DNA from 3 places in the Pseudarthrobacter sp. SORGH_AS 212 genome. Region 1 is predicted to be linked to each of the others. Evidence: riboswitches for the same ligand, from Rfam matches in the RefSeq annotation. Region 1 holds a riboswitch; each other region holds the start of a gene.
The links. Region 1 has a riboswitch for S-adenosylmethionine ahead of QE394_RS06455 (cobalamin-independent methionine synthase II family protein). Riboswitches for the same ligand answer to the same signal wherever they lie in the genome.

Region 1 (5,672 bases):
ACTTCGACTGGGGATCAAGGAAAACTTCGAATTTGCCCGCCATGGCGCACTTCCTTCCGGTTCTGAGCGGTTTTCCGGACGGCATCTCCGCCAAAAGTCCGGCTGGCGCGTGGCTGCGCCTGTCCCGCAAAGTGGGGACGTGCTTGCCAGGCAGTCCTCGAATGCTGTCCCAAAAGTCTGGCTGTCCGGGCTGTACGCCCACAAGGCAGCGCAGGTAAACCCTGTGTAAATTGAGCTGCCCCGCGCCTGGCAGGAAAACGAACAAGCGGCGGCCCACCCGTAAAGGTGGCCCGCCGCCGTCATAATTCCCTTTGAAACGTCAGTCGTTGATGAGGTCGTTCACCACGATGGTCTGGTCCCGGTCCGGTCCCACGCCAATGGCGGAGAAACGCGTCCCGGACAGCTTCTCCAGCGCGAGGACGTAATTGCGCGCATTCTCCGGCAGGTCTGCCAGGGTGCGGGCGCCCGTGATGTCCTCGGTCCAGCCGTCGAAGTACTCGAAGATGGGCTTGGCGTGGTGGAACTCGGTCTGCGTCATCGGCATCTCGTCGTGCCGGACGCCGTCAACGTCGTAGGCCACGCACACCGGGATCTGTTCGATGCCGGTGAGCACGTCCAGCTTGGTGACGAAGTAGTCCGTGAAACCGTTGACGCGGGACGCGTGCCGGGCAAGAACGGCGTCGTACCAGCCGCAACGGCGGGGGCGCCCCGTGTTGACGCCGAACTCGCCGCCGGTCTTCTGCAGGTAAACGCCCATCTCATCAAACAGTTCGGTGGGGAACGGGCCTGCACCCACGCGGGTGGTGTAGGCCTTGATGATGCCGATTGAGCGGGAGATGCGGGTGGGGCCGATGCCCGAGCCCACGGATGCGCCGCCCGCGGTGGGGTTGGAGGAGGTGACGAACGGGTACGTGCCGTGGTCGACGTCGAGGAACGTTGCCTGGCCGCCTTCCATGAGCACTACCTTGCCCTCGTCCAGGGCAGTGTTCAGCACCAGGGTGCTGTCGATGACCAGCGGGCGGAGCCGCTCGGCGAAGGACAGGAAGTACTCCACGATCTCATCGACCACAACGCTGCGGCGGTTGTAGATCTTGACCAGGACCTCGTTCTTCTGGTGCAGCGAGCCCTCCACCTTCTGGCGAAGGATGGACTCGTCGAAGACGTCCTGGACGCGGATGCCCAGGCGGGCCACCTTGTCCATGTAGGCCGGGCCGATGCCGCGCCCGGTGGTGCCGATGGCACGCTTGCCGAGGAAGCGTTCAGTGACTTTGTCCAGGACCTGGTGGTAGGGCGCCACGAGGTGGGCGTTTGCGGAAACGCGCAGCTTGGACGTATCGGCACCGCGTGCCTGCAGGCCTTCGATCTCCTGGAAGAGGGCCTCAAGGTTGACCACGCAGCCGTTGCCAATGATGGGGACGGCGTTGGGGCTGAGAATGCCTGCCGGAAGCAGCTTGAGTTCGTACTTTTCACCGCCTACGACGACGGTGTGCCCGGCGTTGTTGCCGCCGTTGGGCTTAACGACGTAGTCAACACGGCCGCCCAGCAGGTCGGTGGCCTTGCCTTTTCCTTCGTCGCCCCACTGGGCTCCTACGATCACAATTGCTGGCATGGGATCCTCCCCCATTCGTTCGGGCCGGCCGGGCGCCACAGCGTGGCGGTCCTGGTTCAGCGCCGTTCATGAGAATGCCCCGAGTGGACCGGCTTCCGCCGTTCCGCAGGCGGATTGGCGAACGCGTTGGCCCCGGGGCCCTTACCACCCAAGTTTAGCCGATAGTGCACTTTGTCCACTCGCTGGGACGTCCCGGTTCTTTACGCGCGGTAAAGAACCGGGACGTCCTGCCCTGCGGCCGTTATTCGTCGTCGGCCTCGCCCGCCGGGCGGGAGGTCTGCTCGGCGAGGGTGTCCCAGAAGGAGGTGTCGGCGTCGGCAATTGAACCGTCCGCGATGGCGGCGGCGGTTGACGTCAGCGTGGTAACCGTCTGCTTGATCAGGTAGCCGTTGCTGCGCTGTCCCAGCGCGTAGCCGTCGAGGTAATGGTCCGACATGCCGCGCATCTCGAAGAGCAGGGTGGCGATGCCGTATTCCACTGAGATGCCGTTGCGGCTGATGGTCTCGGCGCTGCCGCCCTGGTACTTGCCAAGGTGGCCCCATCCGGTGGAGTCAACGTTGTCGAAGACCACGGCGCCGAGCTGCTTGGACCGTTCGACGACGGCGGGATCGGCGTTGGGGGTGGTGGGGTACAGGATGGAGCCGGACACCAGTTTGCCGTCGCGCTCTGCCCGGGTGCCCTGGTGGTGCAGGTCGATCATGTAGTCGACCCGGTATTTGCGCATCACATTGTTGTGCAGGGCCTGGGTTTCCGGCTGGATCTTGGCCACGTGGTCCCGGTTCAGGTCCACGCCCTCGGCGTTGAAGCGGGTCATGTTGCGGTCACCCTTGGCGATGTAGTCCTCCAGGGAGAAGTTGACGTCACCCATGGCACCGTCCGCGTTGAGCATCGGAACCACCAGGATGTTGACGCCTTTGAGGATGTCCGCCGATTTTCCGGTGCCGAGGTGCTTGACGAACTCCATGGCTCCCTCGGTAGTGAGCTGTTCGTTGCCGTGCTGCTGGGTCAAGTAGAGGATGGTGGGCTTGGCCGGGTCCGAGATGTACTTGACCAGGTGGATGTCGCGGCCCTTCACCGTTTTGCCGATGACCTCCAGTTCCATGGCAGGCTGCTTGGCGTCCTGGTCCTTCAGGAAAGAAACCATCTGGTCATAGGTGGCCAGCTTGGATGTGGTGATCTGGCCGTTGCCTCCGTAGTTGGGCCCCTCCCCCACAGCGATGGCTGGAGCAGGAGCGGCGACAACCGCCAGTGCAAGGGCCCCTGAAACGGCAAGGGTCCTAAAAGTAGCCAGGGATTTCTTCACGTGCGTTACCTCTTTCGAGTGCATTGAGTGCGTCCAGCCGCCATGTCCCCCATTGCGCGCTGTGACAACAGCCAACCAAGCTGATTGAAACCTGTCAATGGACTCAACGAATCCTGGTAAGCCTATGACTGCGCTCTCCCAGTGGCAGCCACGCCACATCGTGAAACCGATTTGCCCCGCTTCCGGCCGGTGGGCTTGAGTGGAACTGACCCATCCGGAGCGGCTGAGAGACCTGGCTCAGTGACGCCGCAGCAACCCGTACAGCAGGGAGTCCCCCTGCCCCGAAGGTGCTACTGCCAGGACCGATGGAAAGGAACTCCACCGTGCCCCAGAACACTGACCACATCCGCGCCACCCACGCAGGCTCATTGCCGAGGACGCCTGAACTCATTGCTGCAAACGCTGCCAAGGAAGCCGACGGAATTACGCCCGAATTCCTGGAACTCCTCGAAGCCTCGGTGGTTGACGTTGTCCAGCGCCAGAAGGACCTCGGCATCGACATTCCCAACGACGGTGAATACGGGCACACCATGGCCAACTCTGTTGACTACGGGGCGTGGTGGAACTACTCCTTCGCCCGGCTCGGCGGACTGGAGCCTACCGACGTGGACCGCTGGGCAGACTCCGAGGTCCGGCGTTCGTCGCCCGGAAACGTCGTCCTCACATCATTCCCCGACCGGCGGGACCGCCAGCAGTTCAGCGAGGCTTACAACGACCCGTCGTCGGGAATCCTGGCCCACCGCAAGAGCGTCACCCAGCCAAAGATCGCGGGCCCCCTCACTTACACCGGGCAGGACCTGGTGGCCTCGGATGTCAACAACCTCAAGACGGGCTTGGCCGCCGCAGGGCTGACGGAGGGCTTCGTAGCGTCTCTCTCCCCCGGCTCATGCGCCCGGGTGGCCAACGAGTATTACAAGACGGACGAGGAACTCGTCTACGCCTGTGCCGACGCCATGCGTGAGGAATACAAGGCCATCATCGACGCCGGTCTGACCGTCCAGCTCGATGACCCGTCCCTTGCCGAAAGCTGGGACCAGATCAACCCCGAACCGGCGCTGGAGGACTACCTGAAGTTCATCCAGCTGCGCGTGGAGGCCACCAACTGGGCGCTGCGGGACCTCCCGCAGGAACAGATCCGGCTGCACGTGTGCTGGGGCTCCTGGCACGGCCCGCACACCACTGACATCCCCTTCGCAGACATCCTCGGTTCCGTCCTGCAGGTCAACGCCGGCGCCTACTCCTTCGAGGCGGCAAACGTCCGCCACGAACATGAATGGCGGGTCTGGGAAGACACGAAACTCCCCGATGGCAAGCTGATCATTCCGGGCGTCGTCTCCCACGCCACCAACGTGGTGGAGCACCCGGACCTGGTGGCGGACAGGATTGTGCGATTCGCCGACGTAGTCGGCCGGGAAAATGTCATCGCCTCCACCGACTGCGGCCTGGGCGGGCGCGTCCACCCGCAGATCGCCTACGCGAAACTGGAAGCTCTGGGCGAAGGTGCACGCCGGGCCACGAAACGGCTCTGGTAGCCCGCCGCCGTGGAATCACGGGAAGGACGAAACCCCGGCTGTGCATCCGGTCACCGGAATACGCGCTACCGGCGTTTCGCTTCCCGCGGCTTGCTAAACTGGGGAAGGCCGGGTTGACCGGCCCACCCCAACACACCGCCGATGTCGAGTTGCGCCTTCACGCGCCCTCGTCCGCAGGCGGAAGCACCGCCAATCCCCGCAGGAGACCCAGCACCATATGACCGCCCTTGCACCAGAATCCCTCCACGAACAGCTCCTGAACCGCCGCTACGAGCCCAGCGTTGCCGCCGTCAACGAGCTGTGCGATTCCCTGCAAGACACCAGGCCGGGCACGGTGGTGCCTTACGTCGACCCCATGCACGACGTCGACGAATGCCGGATCATCAGCCTGTTCTCCAACATCGGTGAAGCGGACGGCTCCGGCTTCATCACCGCCGGAGACCAGGACGCTGCCACCCGCATGCTCGGCATCCAGTGGAAGCTGGGGCTGCGGCCCGAGTATGTCATGCCGTGGAACGTCCACCCCTGGCACGTCCCGGGCGAACCGAACGGCAAGTTCACCCCGGACCAGATCCAGGCCGGCCTCAAGCCGCTGCTCAAGTTCCTCGCCCTTGTCCCGCGCGCATCAGTCATCGTGGCGCACGGCACCGAAGCCAACCGTCTGGCCAACGCGCTCCTCAAGACCGAGGTCCCGCTGCTGTGGCGCCGCGGCCTGAAGACCTACAAGGTACGCTCCCTCAGCGGCCGCGCCTTCGCCGGTTCCCCTGCGCGCCAGGAAGAGTACCTCCAGGACATGCACGTGGCCTACGCGGACGCCATGGCCCGTACGGGGCTGCAGAAGGCGGTCTGATCCTCTAAGGAGTACGACGGCGGGCGGTCACCTTTCCCAAAGAAAGGTGACCGCCCGCCGTCGTCATATGAAGGGGCCTCCGCCGCCGAGGGTTCCCTGGCTGAGCGAAGCGAAGCCAGGGAGGCGGTGGGGACCTATTTGCCCTCGATGGCGGCCTTGGCCGCGGGGTCGGAGTCGTTGAGGAACTTTTCGATCCGCTCGGGTTCGTCGGCTTCACCGATGGCCGAGGAGGCCCGTCCCAGCGAGTAGAGCGCACGCAGGAAACCGCGGTTGGGCTCGTGTTCCCACGGGATGGGGCCCACGCCGCGCCAGCCGTTGCGGCGCAACGAGTCCAGCCCGCGGTGGTAGCCAACGCGCGCGTAGGCGTAGGAGTCGATG
Region 2 (5,672 bases), 960 kb from region 1:
GGCCGCCGTGTTGAGCAGCACATTCTCCTGCTGCAGGGCGGGGATGTTGGCCACCACAGCGATCAGCACCACGTGCATGATGAACACGTAGAGGGTGGCGCGCCCCAGGGGGATCAGGAACCAGCCCAACACCCGCTGGATGGGTTTCCAGTACGCAGTCAGCAGCGCGTAGGCAGCCACTACCAGGATCAGCACGTTGAGCAGCCTCCCCGGCGCCAGGTAGGTGCGGGCGAAGAGTGCGTCGTACATGACCCGGTACGCCGTGTCCGGAATAAGGGCGAGGCGGACGTCGAAGCCGTTGGCCAGGTAGGGGTTGCCCCAGGACAGGAACGCGAACAGCAGTGCGACGGCGGTGCATGCCACTACCAGCCAGGTCCTGGCAGATAGCCACGCCACAATGGTCCGCCGGTGGTAGCCGGCCACGAGGCCGATGACGAACAGCACCTGCCAGACAAGCAGAGGGAACGAATCCTCGAACTGCGACGGCAAGAGCCGGAAGCGTGTGATGGAGCCGACGGCGTAGAGCCCAAGCGTTGCGGCCAGCACCCAGACGGCCTTCCCACGGCTGAGCGCGGCGAGGACCACCGGGCTGACCAGCAGCAGCACCACGTACAGGCCCATGACGTTGAACTGCCAGGGGCCGAACTGCAGCAGGAGGACGGCGGGCAGCACCTGCGGCGGCACCGGGAACTGGAAGAGGGATTCCATCCCCGCATAGAGGTCGTAGGTACGGCCGGCCCCCTGGTGCCCGGCCCCTCCGGTCCCCTGGTCCACGAAGGTGGTGAGGGCCTCGGTCCGGAAAATGGGAAGCAAGGACATCAGGAAGACGCCAACCAGGACCACCAGCGCCGTCAGGTACAGCTTGCCGGCGCGGCGGGATGTCAGGTCCAGCACGGTGCCAAAATCCTCGCGGACGCGGGGCCCGTAGACCATGCCCACCACCAGCCCGGAGAACAACACGAACAGTTCGGCGCCGCTGACGAAGCCCACTGCCTCCTGGGTCAGCAGCTGGAACAGCGATGTCATGCCCAGGTGGTTGACCACCACGAAGACAATGGCCATGCCGCGGAGCAGGTCCACCCGGGAATCCCGTTGGGAGGGGTCGCCGTAGCCCCAGGCCGTGGCAGCGTTAACCCTGCGGGGAATCTGCCACAGTGCCACCAACAGGAGGATCAGCGCCGCTCCCACAGTCCAGGCCGCGGCGCCCGTCAGTGTGTTGGCCCGTTCATAGCTGCCGCCGGCGCCAACCTCCGTGACGGGTCCGGTCACCATTGACGAATCCTTCAGCCGGGCGTGGGCAGCCGCGGCTACGGTGGAGTTGCCGGTCAGCAACCAGCTGATGCTCGCTACACCCGTGTCCCGGGTACTGGTCCTTTCGTCCCACACCACCATGGCGGTCTTCGGGAAGTTGGTCGACGTGGCGGCCCCCACCACCTGGTCGAACCAGCCGGCCTTGACGTCCACCTCGGAGGCGCCGCCGGCTGCGGGGCTGTAGAAGGCAGCGGTCTGCAGCATGAACGGCTTGCTGCGGCCGGCTGAATAGTCCCTGTAGAAGTTTTCCCCGCCGGAGGCGGTGAGCATCTCCTGGAGCTCGCCTGCCCGCGGCACCGTGTTCACCGCCGCCCCGCCGGCCGTATCGTCGTGGAAAGCGGTCAAGCCCACCCAGTCCACGGCGTCATCGCCGGGATAGTAGGGTTCGTAGGCGCTGTCCGCCCCGTCCCACGCTCCGTCATCGTTGGTGTCCAGCAAAGCGAAGCCCTCACTGCCGGGAGCGGGCGCATTCCGGCTCCGGGCGAAGGGATAATCCTTGCCAAGGTACGGCTCCCACACCATCAGCGGGCCGCCGCCGGACGTCTTGAAGGCGGCGGACACCGCACGGAAGGCGTTGCGGTACGCACCGGGCTGCTGGCCCCATTCCACCCAGCTGGCATTCATGTCCGGGGCAAAACGGATCAGCACCTGCCCGGTGAAACCCGATGTCAGCCGCCGCACTTCCGCGGCAAAGGACGCTGCGGCAGCGTCATCAATCTGGTCGAGCGGCACAGTGGGCTTCACAGTGAACATCGCATGCGAACCCTGGAGTGACGCCTGCTCCAGGAAGCCCCGGAGGTTGTTCTGCTCCGAGGGGCGGTACGGCAGGGCGAGGTCGTGGCCGTAGGCGGCGGGAGATGCTCCAAGCCGTTCGGCGAAACCGGCAGCGGAATCTTCACCCCACTCCAGCACCGCGCCCAGCAGGGGTTTTCCCTCGTCCGGGTTAAGGTCGGCGGCGCTGGCGGCGCCTGCGGGCAGCACCACGGCACACGCTGCCAGAAGCACAACGGCAAGGAATGTCCACACCCTCGACGCGCCCGCGCGGAACGATTGGACCGAAGGTTTGGTGCGTCGTCGCGCGGATGTACGCATGCTCATGGAACCCCCCGGTGCCGAAGACCTGATGGGGCAGCGGCCCCACCTGTACTTTATCGGTCGAAGCCCGCCGGGAATGCATGCAGGAAGCAGCGTAAAACCCGCCCACCTGCGGCAATGCCGCCGTCGGGCGCTGCCCGGAAAGCGCCCGGCACGCCTGTGACCCTGTGTTTCCGGTTCAGTTACGGAAGATGACGACGGCGGCGGTGCGGCTCCCGGCGGCAGGTGTTACGTTTTTGGGGAGTAATGAGTACCGGCGCCAAGCCCTGACTGGCCGGTCGGCAACCCTCCTTCCACGGCGGGGTGCCTCAGGTGACTACTCGGCATATCGACCGATTCGAGCTGCAAGCGTGAGAGAAGGAGATCCGTCATGTCTGACGCACCTGTCCCTGAAGAGAAATTGTCCTACCGCCTGATCAGCGGCCCGGACGACCGCGCCTTTTGCGAGCGGATCTCGGCTGCCCTGGCGGAAGGGTACGTGCTGCACGGCAGCCCGGCAGTGACCTTCAACGGCAGCAGCGTCATCGTGGCCCAGGCCGTGGTGCTCCCGGCAGCCATCGCCTCCGCGGACGCCGCCGTCGCCACCGCTGTGGACCACCTGGAATCCGCCACTGAAGAACCCGAATTCGACGGCGAGGGCCACGCATGAGCTACGCAGGAGACCTGACACCCCAGGAGGCCTGGGCCAAACTGGAGCAGGGCGCCATCCTGGTGGATGTCCGCACTGAGGGCGAATGGGCGCACATTGGCATCCCGGACACCAAGGCCACGGACAACGATCCCCTGTTCATCCAGTGGACGTTTCCGGGCGGCATTCCCAACCCGGAATTCATAACCGACCTTGAGCAGCAGGGCCCGGAGAACCGCGGCACCGAGCTGCTGTTCCTGTGCCGCTCCGGGCAGCGCTCCATTGCGGCGGCTACGGCGGCAACCCGGGCGGGCTTCATCTCCTACAACGTCCTGGAAGGCTTCGAAGGCGAACCGGACCGTTACGGCGAACGCACCGTCAACGGCTGGAAGAACCGCGGCCTGCCCACCAACCTCGGAAAGAACTAAGTGACCTTCAACGAAGATGCCGCCGGCTGGAGCCCTGACACCCAGGCCGTCCGCGGGGGGCTGGACCGCACCAACTTCCAGGAAACGTCCGAGGCGATTTTCCTCAACTCCGGGTTCGTGTACGAGTCCGCCGCCGCTGCCGAACGCGCCTTCACCGGCGAAGACGAACGCTTCGTCTACTCCCGCTACGGCAACCCCTCGGTGGCCACGTTCCAGGAACGCCTCCGCCTGCTGGAGGGCACCGAGGCATGCTTTGCGACGGCGTCCGGCATGTCCGCCGTCTTCACGGCCCTCGGCGCGCTGCTGGCTGCCGGGGACCGGGTGGTGGCTGCCCGCTCGCTGTTCGGCTCCTGCTTCGTGATCCTCAACGAAATCCTGCCGCGGTGGGGCGTGGAGACCGTCTTCGTCGACGGCCCTGACCTGGACCAGTGGCGGTCCGCCCTGTCCGAGCCCACCACCGCTGTCTTCTTCGAGTCTCCTTCCAATCCCATGCAGGAAATCGTGGACATCGCGGCGGTCAGCGAACTTGCGCACGCGGCGGGTGCCACGGTGGTGGTGGACAACGTCTTCGCCACTCCGCTGCTGCAGCGCTGCGGCCAGCTGGGGGCGGACGTGATTGTGTACTCCGGCACCAAACACATCGATGGCCAGGGCCGGGTGCTCGGCGGGGCCATCCTGGGTACCAAGGAATTCATTGACGGTCCCGTGAAGCAACTGATGCGCCATACCGGGCCCGCCCTGTCCGCGTTCAACGCCTGGGTGCTCGCCAAGGGCCTGGAGACCATGGGACTGCGCGTCAGCCACTCCTCGGCCACGGCGCTGCGGCTCGCGGAATGGTTGGAGCAGCAGCCCGCCGTCAGCTGGGTGAAGTACCCGCTCCTGAAGTCCCACCCGCAGTACGGGCTCGCGGCCAAGCAGATGAAGGCCGGCGGTACGGTACTCACCCTTGAACTGGCACCGTCGGGCGGCCGCTCCGGCAAGGAGGCCGCCTTCGCACTTTTGGACGCGCTGCGGGTCATCGACATCTCCAACAACCTGGGCGATTCCAAGTCCCTCATCACGCACCCGGCCACCACCACGCACCGGGCCATGGGTCCGGAGGGCAGGGCTGCGATTGGCCTGACCGACGGGGTTGTGCGCCTGTCCGTGGGGCTCGAGGACGCCGAGGACCTCATCGGCGACCTGGAACAGGCCCTCAAGCAGATCTAGCCTGTTTCCGCGGCGGCGACGCTGGTCCGGACACGGATGGCGTCGCCGGCGGTGTGCCCAGCCTTGATGGCAGTGGGGGCAGGCTCCCCGGCAGAGCGGGTCAGGACTGCCGGACCCGCAGCAACTCGGGCGCCGTATCCGCCTCCGAAACCTTGAGGGTATCCCGCATGGTCACGTTGACAGCGTGCTTCACCACCGCACCGAAGCCGAAGTCCCCGGGCTGGCCTGCCAGTGCCTTTTCCCGCACCTGGCGCTGCTCAGCCGAGCCCGTGCCGCGGGCGATGATGTCCTCCACGCCTTGCCGGGCCAGTGTCAGCTCACCCTGCTCGTCCAGCACCGGGGCGAGGTAATCCACCAGCGACCGGACCACATCGGCGGCGCGTGCCGGACGGAAGTTGCCAAAGTCCAGCAGCTCGCCCGTGAGCCCGGAGTTGCTGGCCTGCCATGATGCCATCCGCAGCAGGACCGTGGGGACCGGAGCCGGGTCCACGCCGTCACGCCACTCCCTGCTGGCCGACTCCACCAGCGCCCGCACCAGGCAGGCGATCAGTGCGGCGTCGTCGGCGCGCAGGCAGACGTCCGCTACCCGGACCTCAACCGTGGGGTGGTTCCGCGAGAGCCGCGCGTCAAAATACAACATGCCTTCGTCGAGCATCACGCCGCTGTCCAGGAGCCGCGTCACCACCCTGCGGTACGCAGGGTAGGTACCGTAGACGGCCGCTGGTCCGGACGTCGGCCAACGGTTCCAAGCCTGGGTCCGGTAGCTTTCGAAGCCGGTGGGCAGCCCGTTCCAGAAAGGCGAGTTCGCACTGAGCGCCGTCAATACCGCGAGCTTGTCCCTGATCCGGTCCAGCACCGCCACGCCCTCATCCGGTGACTCGATGTAGGTGTGGACGTGGAAGCCGCAGGTCAGCTGTTCCTGGGCGGTGAGCCCGAAACGCTCCAGCATCCGGGCGTACCGGGGGTCAGGGGTGGTGTGGCTGGTGGATCCCAGCGGTGAG
Region 3 (5,672 bases), 910 kb from region 1:
GCACCGGAGCCGGATGTGGCGAATCGCGGGGACACGGCCCAGGCGACAGCGGCGATGGTGAGGATGCAGCCGACAATGCGGATGCCGGTGACGGATTTCTTGCCCGCGGGGCCCAGGCCCAGCCGGTCCACCAGCAGGCCGCTGACCGTCTGGCCCGTGACGGTGGCCACCGTAAAGAGCGCCACGCCCAGGATGCCGACAGTGAAGGTCTGGGCAAACACGAACAGTGCGCCGATTCCGCCGGCCAGGACATAGGCGGGCGGGAAAGCCCTGCTGCGGACGGCGGGAATGATCCGGGCAAGGCCGGCCCGGCCACGCGGCAGCAGCAGCGAGATGAGGATCATGACCAGCAGTCCTGTGCTGAAGCTCACCACCGCGGCGCTGATGCCGTCGTCCAGCCGGGCACCCAGGGCGCCGTTAATCCGGCCCTGGACGGGAATGGCAAGGCCTGCGCCCACCGCCAGCGGCAGGCCTGCAAGCACGGGCAGGCGGGAGGTGGAGGTCATTGGATCCACCTTACGTCAGGCATTATTGCTCTATGAGCATCCCCGTTGACGACGTCCCCATCCGCGACAGCATGATCCGGCTGGGCCAGCTGCTGAAGCTTGCCAACCTCGTGGAGGACGGCGTGGAAGCGGCCGAGCTGATCAAGAACGGGCTGGTGAAGGTCAACGGCGAGATCGACGACCGCCGCGGCCGGCAGCTCCACAACGGCGACACCGTCACCGTGAACGGCCAGACCGTGCGGGTGGTCGCGCCGGAGGCCTGACCACCCCCGGCACCCCGCCTGCTGCACCTTCCCCGCTGTGCCCTGCCTGCTGCCCCCTGCGGCAACCGGGCTTGGCGCCCGGGCCGCCGCCCGTCGTCGTTCGCCCTATTTCTTCAGGACCTCGTGGGTGAGGAATTCGCCAACGTGGCCGATCTCCTGCTGGTTGATGCCGTGCCACATTCCCGTGTAGAGCACCTTGGTGAGCTTGACGTGCTTGCGTACCCAGCCCATGGTGAAGTCGATCTTGTCCTCCGTGATCACCGGATCCTGCTGGTCCCTGCCCCAGAACATGGGCACGGTGCCGTCCAGTTGGGCATCCTTGAAGGTGGGGTCGTCACCGGCGTCCACCACGAATCCTGAAAGTCCGACGACGGCTGCGAAGTCCGCGGGCCGCTGCCGCAGGAGGGTGGTGGCCATGGCCATACCCATGGAGAAGCCGAGCAGGGAGACGGAGGGGTGCCCTTCCTTGATGGTGTCGATCCAGTCCAGGACGTACGCCGAGGCCTTCTTGACCCGTTCCAGCGAATAGTCGATCGAGGCCGTCAACGGGAACCAGGTAAAGCCCGGGCCCATGGCGATCGGGGCACGGACGGAGGCGACGGCGAACCCGCCGGGCAGGAGGTCCGCGAGGCTGAGCAGGTCCTGCTCGTTGGCGCCGTACCCGTGCAGGAGCACCAGCAGGGGTTTACCGTCCCGCTCGCCTTCAGGGTGCGACCACAGGACGACGGGGGCAGGAAATACTTCGGCTTCAGTCATGGTTTCCATTCTTACAGTTACCCGAAAGTAACAACCTACGTTCGCGTAGGCAGCGAGGCGGAAGGCAGGATAGGACCCGTGACTGACGCAAGCCCCCTCCAAAGCCCCATCACGGACACCGGATCCCACCCCTGGACCCGGTACGTGGCCATGGGCGACTCCTTCACCGAGGGCATCGGCGACCCCGAACCCTCAAGCCCCGGCGGCTACCGCGGCTGGGCGGACCGCGTGGCCGAAGAGCTGGGCCGTACACTGCCCGACTTCGCCTACGCCAACCTTGCCGTCCGCGGCCGGTTGCTCCAGCAGATCGTCGACCAGCAGCTCGCTCCCGCCCTGGAGCTCAAGCCCGACCTGGTGACGCTGTCCGCAGGCGGCAACGACCTGATCCGCCCCGGCGGAGACCCCGACGCCCTGGCCGAAAAGCTGGACTCCGTAGTGCAGATCCTGTCCATGGGCGGAGCCACGGTGGTGCTGTTCAACGGGCCGGACACCGGCTCTTCGGTGCTGGGCAGGATCCGCAGCAAGGTGGCCATCTACAACGAGAACCTGCGGACCGTCGCAGCGCGGCACGACGCCGTGATTGCGGACATGTGGTCCCTCCGGCAGCTCAGCGACCCCCAGATGTGGGACCAGGACCGCCTCCACTTCTCTCCGCTGGGCCACCACACCATTGCAGCCATGGTGCTCGAGTCCCTGAACGTGGATCATGGCCTGGAACCTCTCCTGCCCAAGGACCTGCCCCCTCGCACCTGGCGCCAGGCACGCAGCGGCGACCTCGTGTGGGCGCGCGAATATTTCGTGCCGTGGGTGCTGCGCCGCCTGCGCAACCAGTCGTCCGGCGACGGCGTCACTGCCAAGCGTCCGACGCCGGGCCCCGCCTTTGGGCCGGGCGTTCCCCTGGGTTCGGGGGAAGGTCCGCTGGGAACCGCCGACGCAGCGCGGCGCTGAGCTGTTCTGCTCTGCTCTGCTCTGCTCTGCTCTGCTCTGCTCTGCTCTGCGGCAGCTTGCTGGTGGCCGCCGGAACGGCATGCGGTCCGTGACCGTTAAGCTGGAAAGACCCACTCGAGAGGCGCAGCACCGTGAGTAACCTGTTTTTCTGGATCATCATCCTGTCATTCGTGATCCCGATGGCCATGCGCATGTACCGGAAATCGGTGGCCAAGCGGAACCATGACCAGAGCTTTTCCGGTCGGTACCCCGAGCAGTTCCCAGGCGCCGGCCAGTATCCCGGCAGCCAGGACCCGGGCGGCCAGTTCCCCGGTTCGGCCGGGCCGCAGAGCAGGCAGCCGCGTGATGGCTACACCCAGCAGGACTACTACTCGGGCGGGTTCCGTCAGATTGGGCAGCAGGCGCCGAACGTTCCGCAGCCCGGACCCTACCAGTACGGCCAGCCGCCGGTTCCCGGCCAGGCCGGGCAGCCCTTTGGACAGCCGCCGTACGGGGAGCAGCAGTTCAACCAGCCTCCCTACAACCAGCCACAGCCCGGCCAGCAGCAGCCCGGGTACTCCGCGCCGGAACAGCCGGCAGCGCCCGCCACTCCCCCGCCGCCGTCGGCTCCGCAGGGATTCCGGGCGCGGAAGCTCGCGGAACTGGACCAGAAGTACAGCGACGGCGAAATGTCCATGGAGGACTACATGGCCCGCCGCAGCGAAATCATGAACGGCTAGCCTGGGCCGCAGAAGCCCTTTGAGCGTCCCCCGGGCGTCATCAAGTCCCCCGGACCCATCAATCAGGGGCCTGTCCGCACAACCCGGTCCTTGAGGGTTCGGATCTGCGGACAAGCCTCTGATTCATGTGCAAGCCGTGCTGCTAGGCCAGGAAGTCCGACCGGAGCTGGGCGCCCAGCTGGCCGATTTCGGTCAGGAAGCCGTCGTGGCCGATGGGCGCCTGGATGAGGTGGACGCCAACGTCGCCGGGCAGGGCGTGGGCCAGCTCGTGCGACTGGGACGGGAAGTAGAGCCGGTCCGATTCCACGGCCGCCACGAAGAACCGGGCGCTGGTCCGGGCGAGGGTATCGGCCAGGCTTCCCCGGCCACGGCAGACGTCGTGGCTCATGAGCGCCTCGGTGAGGGCGATGTAGCTGTTCGCGTCGAAGCGCCGGACGAGCTTGTTGCCCTGGTGGTCCAGGTAGCTCTCCACCTGGTACCGGCCCCTGCCGGCAAGGACCCCGCCCTGCAGCGGCGACTCCGAAGCCTGGGCTTCACGGCCGAAGCGGTGCTCCAGCTCGGCCGCGGACCGGTACGTTATGTGGGCAATGCGGCGGGCGAGCGCCAGGCCGTCCTCGGGGCAGGGACCGCCGTAGTAGTCGCCGTCGTTGAAGTTCGGGTCCTGGCGGATGGCCAGGGTCTGGGCCTGGGCGAACGCGATCTGTTCGGCCGTGCTGGCTGCTCCCACTGCGATGACGGCGCAGCGCTTTACCCGTTCGGGGAACGTGACGGCCCATTCCAGGGCCCGGGCGCCTCCCATGGAACCGCCCAGCACCGCGTACCAGCTGCCGATGCCCAGCTGGTCCGCCAGGCGTGCTTCAGCTTCCGTGCTGTCCCGGAGCGTCACCAGGGGGAACCTGGAGCCCCAGGGCTTTCCGTCGGGGCCGGGCGAGGACGGCCCGGTGGAGCCGTAACAGCCGCCGACGATGTTGATGGAGACCACGAAGAAGCGGTCCGTATCGACGGGTGCGCCGGGCCCGGCCAGGTGCTCCCACCAGCCTTCCTCATCAGTGTCCCCGCGGGTCACGTGCGTGCTGCCGGTCAGGGCGTGCTCCACCAGGATGGCGTTGCTGCCATCCGCGTTCAGCGTCCCCCACGTTTCGTACGCCAGGGTGACGTCCGGCAGGTATCCGCCACCTTCGAGCTGCAGCCCGCCAATGGAGGCATAGCGGACAATTCCGTGTTCGGGTGCGGTTGTACGGGCGACGGTAACCGTCATGGCAAGACCTCTTCTACGCGCTTGCCCGCCGTCGTTTACCGGCAGGCCAGGTCTTCACCCGGGGCACCCCGCCGCGGAAGGAGGGTTGCCGGCCAGCAAGCCGGGGCTGTCACTGGCACTCATGACCTGGTTCGAGTGTACGAAACACCCCCCGCTGATGGCCAAGCATGTGACTGGTTGTGACTTGCCGGCCCGCGATGCTTTTCCCGGACGGCAGCCCCGCGGAGGGGAGGCCGGCCGCCTGGCCGGCCTCCCGCCGTCGTACGTCTTCGGCCTAGGCGAGCGCGCCCTTCGCGGCCCGGAAGCCCGCTTCAAGGTCTGCCAGGATGTCATCGATGTGTTCGATGCCCACGGACAGCCGCACCAGGCCGGGCGTCACGCCCGCTATTGCCTGCTGTTCCGGGGTCAGCTGGCTGTGGGTGGTGGAGGCCGGGTGGATCACCAGGGAACGGACATCGCCGATGTTGGCGACGTGGGAGTGCAGTTCCAGGGCGTCGACGAACCGCTGCCCCGCTTCGGCTCCCCCGGCAAGGTTGAAGGCGACGACGGCGCCCGTCCCCTTCGGCCCGTACTTGCGGCCGCGCCCGTACCACGGGCTGGACGGCAGGCCTGCATAGGCGACGGATTCGACGTCGTCCCGCCCTTCCAGCCAGCGGGCGACTTCGGTGGCATTGGCCACGTGGCGTTCCACGCGCAGGCTCAGCGTTTCCAGGCCCTGGGCGATCAGGAAGGCGTTGAACGGCGAGACCGCCGAGCCGAGGTCCCGCAGGAGCTGGACGCGCGCCTTGAGGATGTAGGACAGGTTTGCACCGAGGAGCCCGTTCTCCCCGAGGTCCCGGCCGTAGACCAGGCCGTTGTAGGTGGGATCCGGGGTGTTGAAGCCCGGGAACCGTTCCGGGTCCTTGCTGAAGTCGAACTTGCCCGAGTCGACGATGACGCCGGCGATTGCCGCTCCGTGCCCGCCGAGGTACTTCGTGGCCGAGTGGACCACGATGTCGGCCCCCCATTCCAGGGGACGGATCAGGTAGGGCGTGGAGAGGGTGTTGTCCACAATGAGGGGCACGCCGGCCTGGTGTGCCACCGCGGAGATGCCTTCGATGTCCAGGACGTCCTGGCGCGGGTTGGAGACCACCTCGCCGAAGAACAGCTTGGTGTTGGGCTGCACGGCGTCCCGCCACTGGTCCAGGTTGTCCGGGTCCGCCACGAACGTCACGGTGATACC

Region 2: another riboswitch for S-adenosylmethionine. It lies ahead of QE394_RS10885 (DUF1737 domain-containing protein); the one in region 1 lies ahead of QE394_RS06455 (cobalamin-independent methionine synthase II family protein).
Region 3: another riboswitch for S-adenosylmethionine. It lies ahead of QE394_RS02320 (homoserine O-acetyltransferase); the one in region 1 lies ahead of QE394_RS06455 (cobalamin-independent methionine synthase II family protein).

Annotation. Positions count from the first base shown of each region.
Region 1 is NZ_JAUTAA010000001.1:1,418,407-1,424,078, forward strand. Features, by position in the region: gene QE394_RS06440 (DUF1508 domain-containing protein) at 1-43, opposite strand, end outside; gene QE394_RS06445 (adenylosuccinate synthase) at 320-1,609, opposite strand; gene QE394_RS06450 (M14 family zinc carboxypeptidase) at 1,851-2,936, opposite strand; SAM riboswitch class I at 3,120-3,224, shown strand; gene QE394_RS06455 (cobalamin-independent methionine synthase II family protein) at 3,236-4,444, shown strand; gene QE394_RS06460 (uracil-DNA glycosylase) at 4,662-5,294, shown strand; gene QE394_RS06465 (DUF3151 domain-containing protein) at 5,429-5,672, opposite strand, start outside.
Region 2 is NZ_JAUTAA010000001.1:2,380,857-2,386,528, reverse strand. Features, by position in the region: gene opgC (OpgC domain-containing protein) at 1-2,409, opposite strand, end outside; SAM riboswitch class IV at 2,649-2,763, shown strand; gene QE394_RS10885 (DUF1737 domain-containing protein) at 2,777-3,055, shown strand; gene QE394_RS10880 (rhodanese-like domain-containing protein) at 3,052-3,462, shown strand; gene QE394_RS10875 (O-succinylhomoserine sulfhydrylase) at 3,463-4,671, shown strand; gene QE394_RS10870 (glutamate--cysteine ligase) at 4,772-5,672, opposite strand, start outside.
Region 3 is NZ_JAUTAA010000001.1:505,221-510,892, forward strand. Features, by position in the region: gene QE394_RS02295 (DMT family transporter) at 1-506, opposite strand, end outside; gene QE394_RS02300 (RNA-binding S4 domain-containing protein) at 539-769, shown strand; gene QE394_RS02305 (phospholipase) at 875-1,525, opposite strand; gene QE394_RS02310 (SGNH/GDSL hydrolase family protein) at 1,604-2,473, shown strand; gene QE394_RS02315 (hypothetical protein) at 2,605-3,192, shown strand; gene QE394_RS02320 (homoserine O-acetyltransferase) at 3,335-4,450, opposite strand; SAM riboswitch class IV at 4,463-4,577, opposite strand; gene QE394_RS02325 (bifunctional o-acetylhomoserine/o-acetylserine sulfhydrylase) at 4,725-5,672, opposite strand, start outside.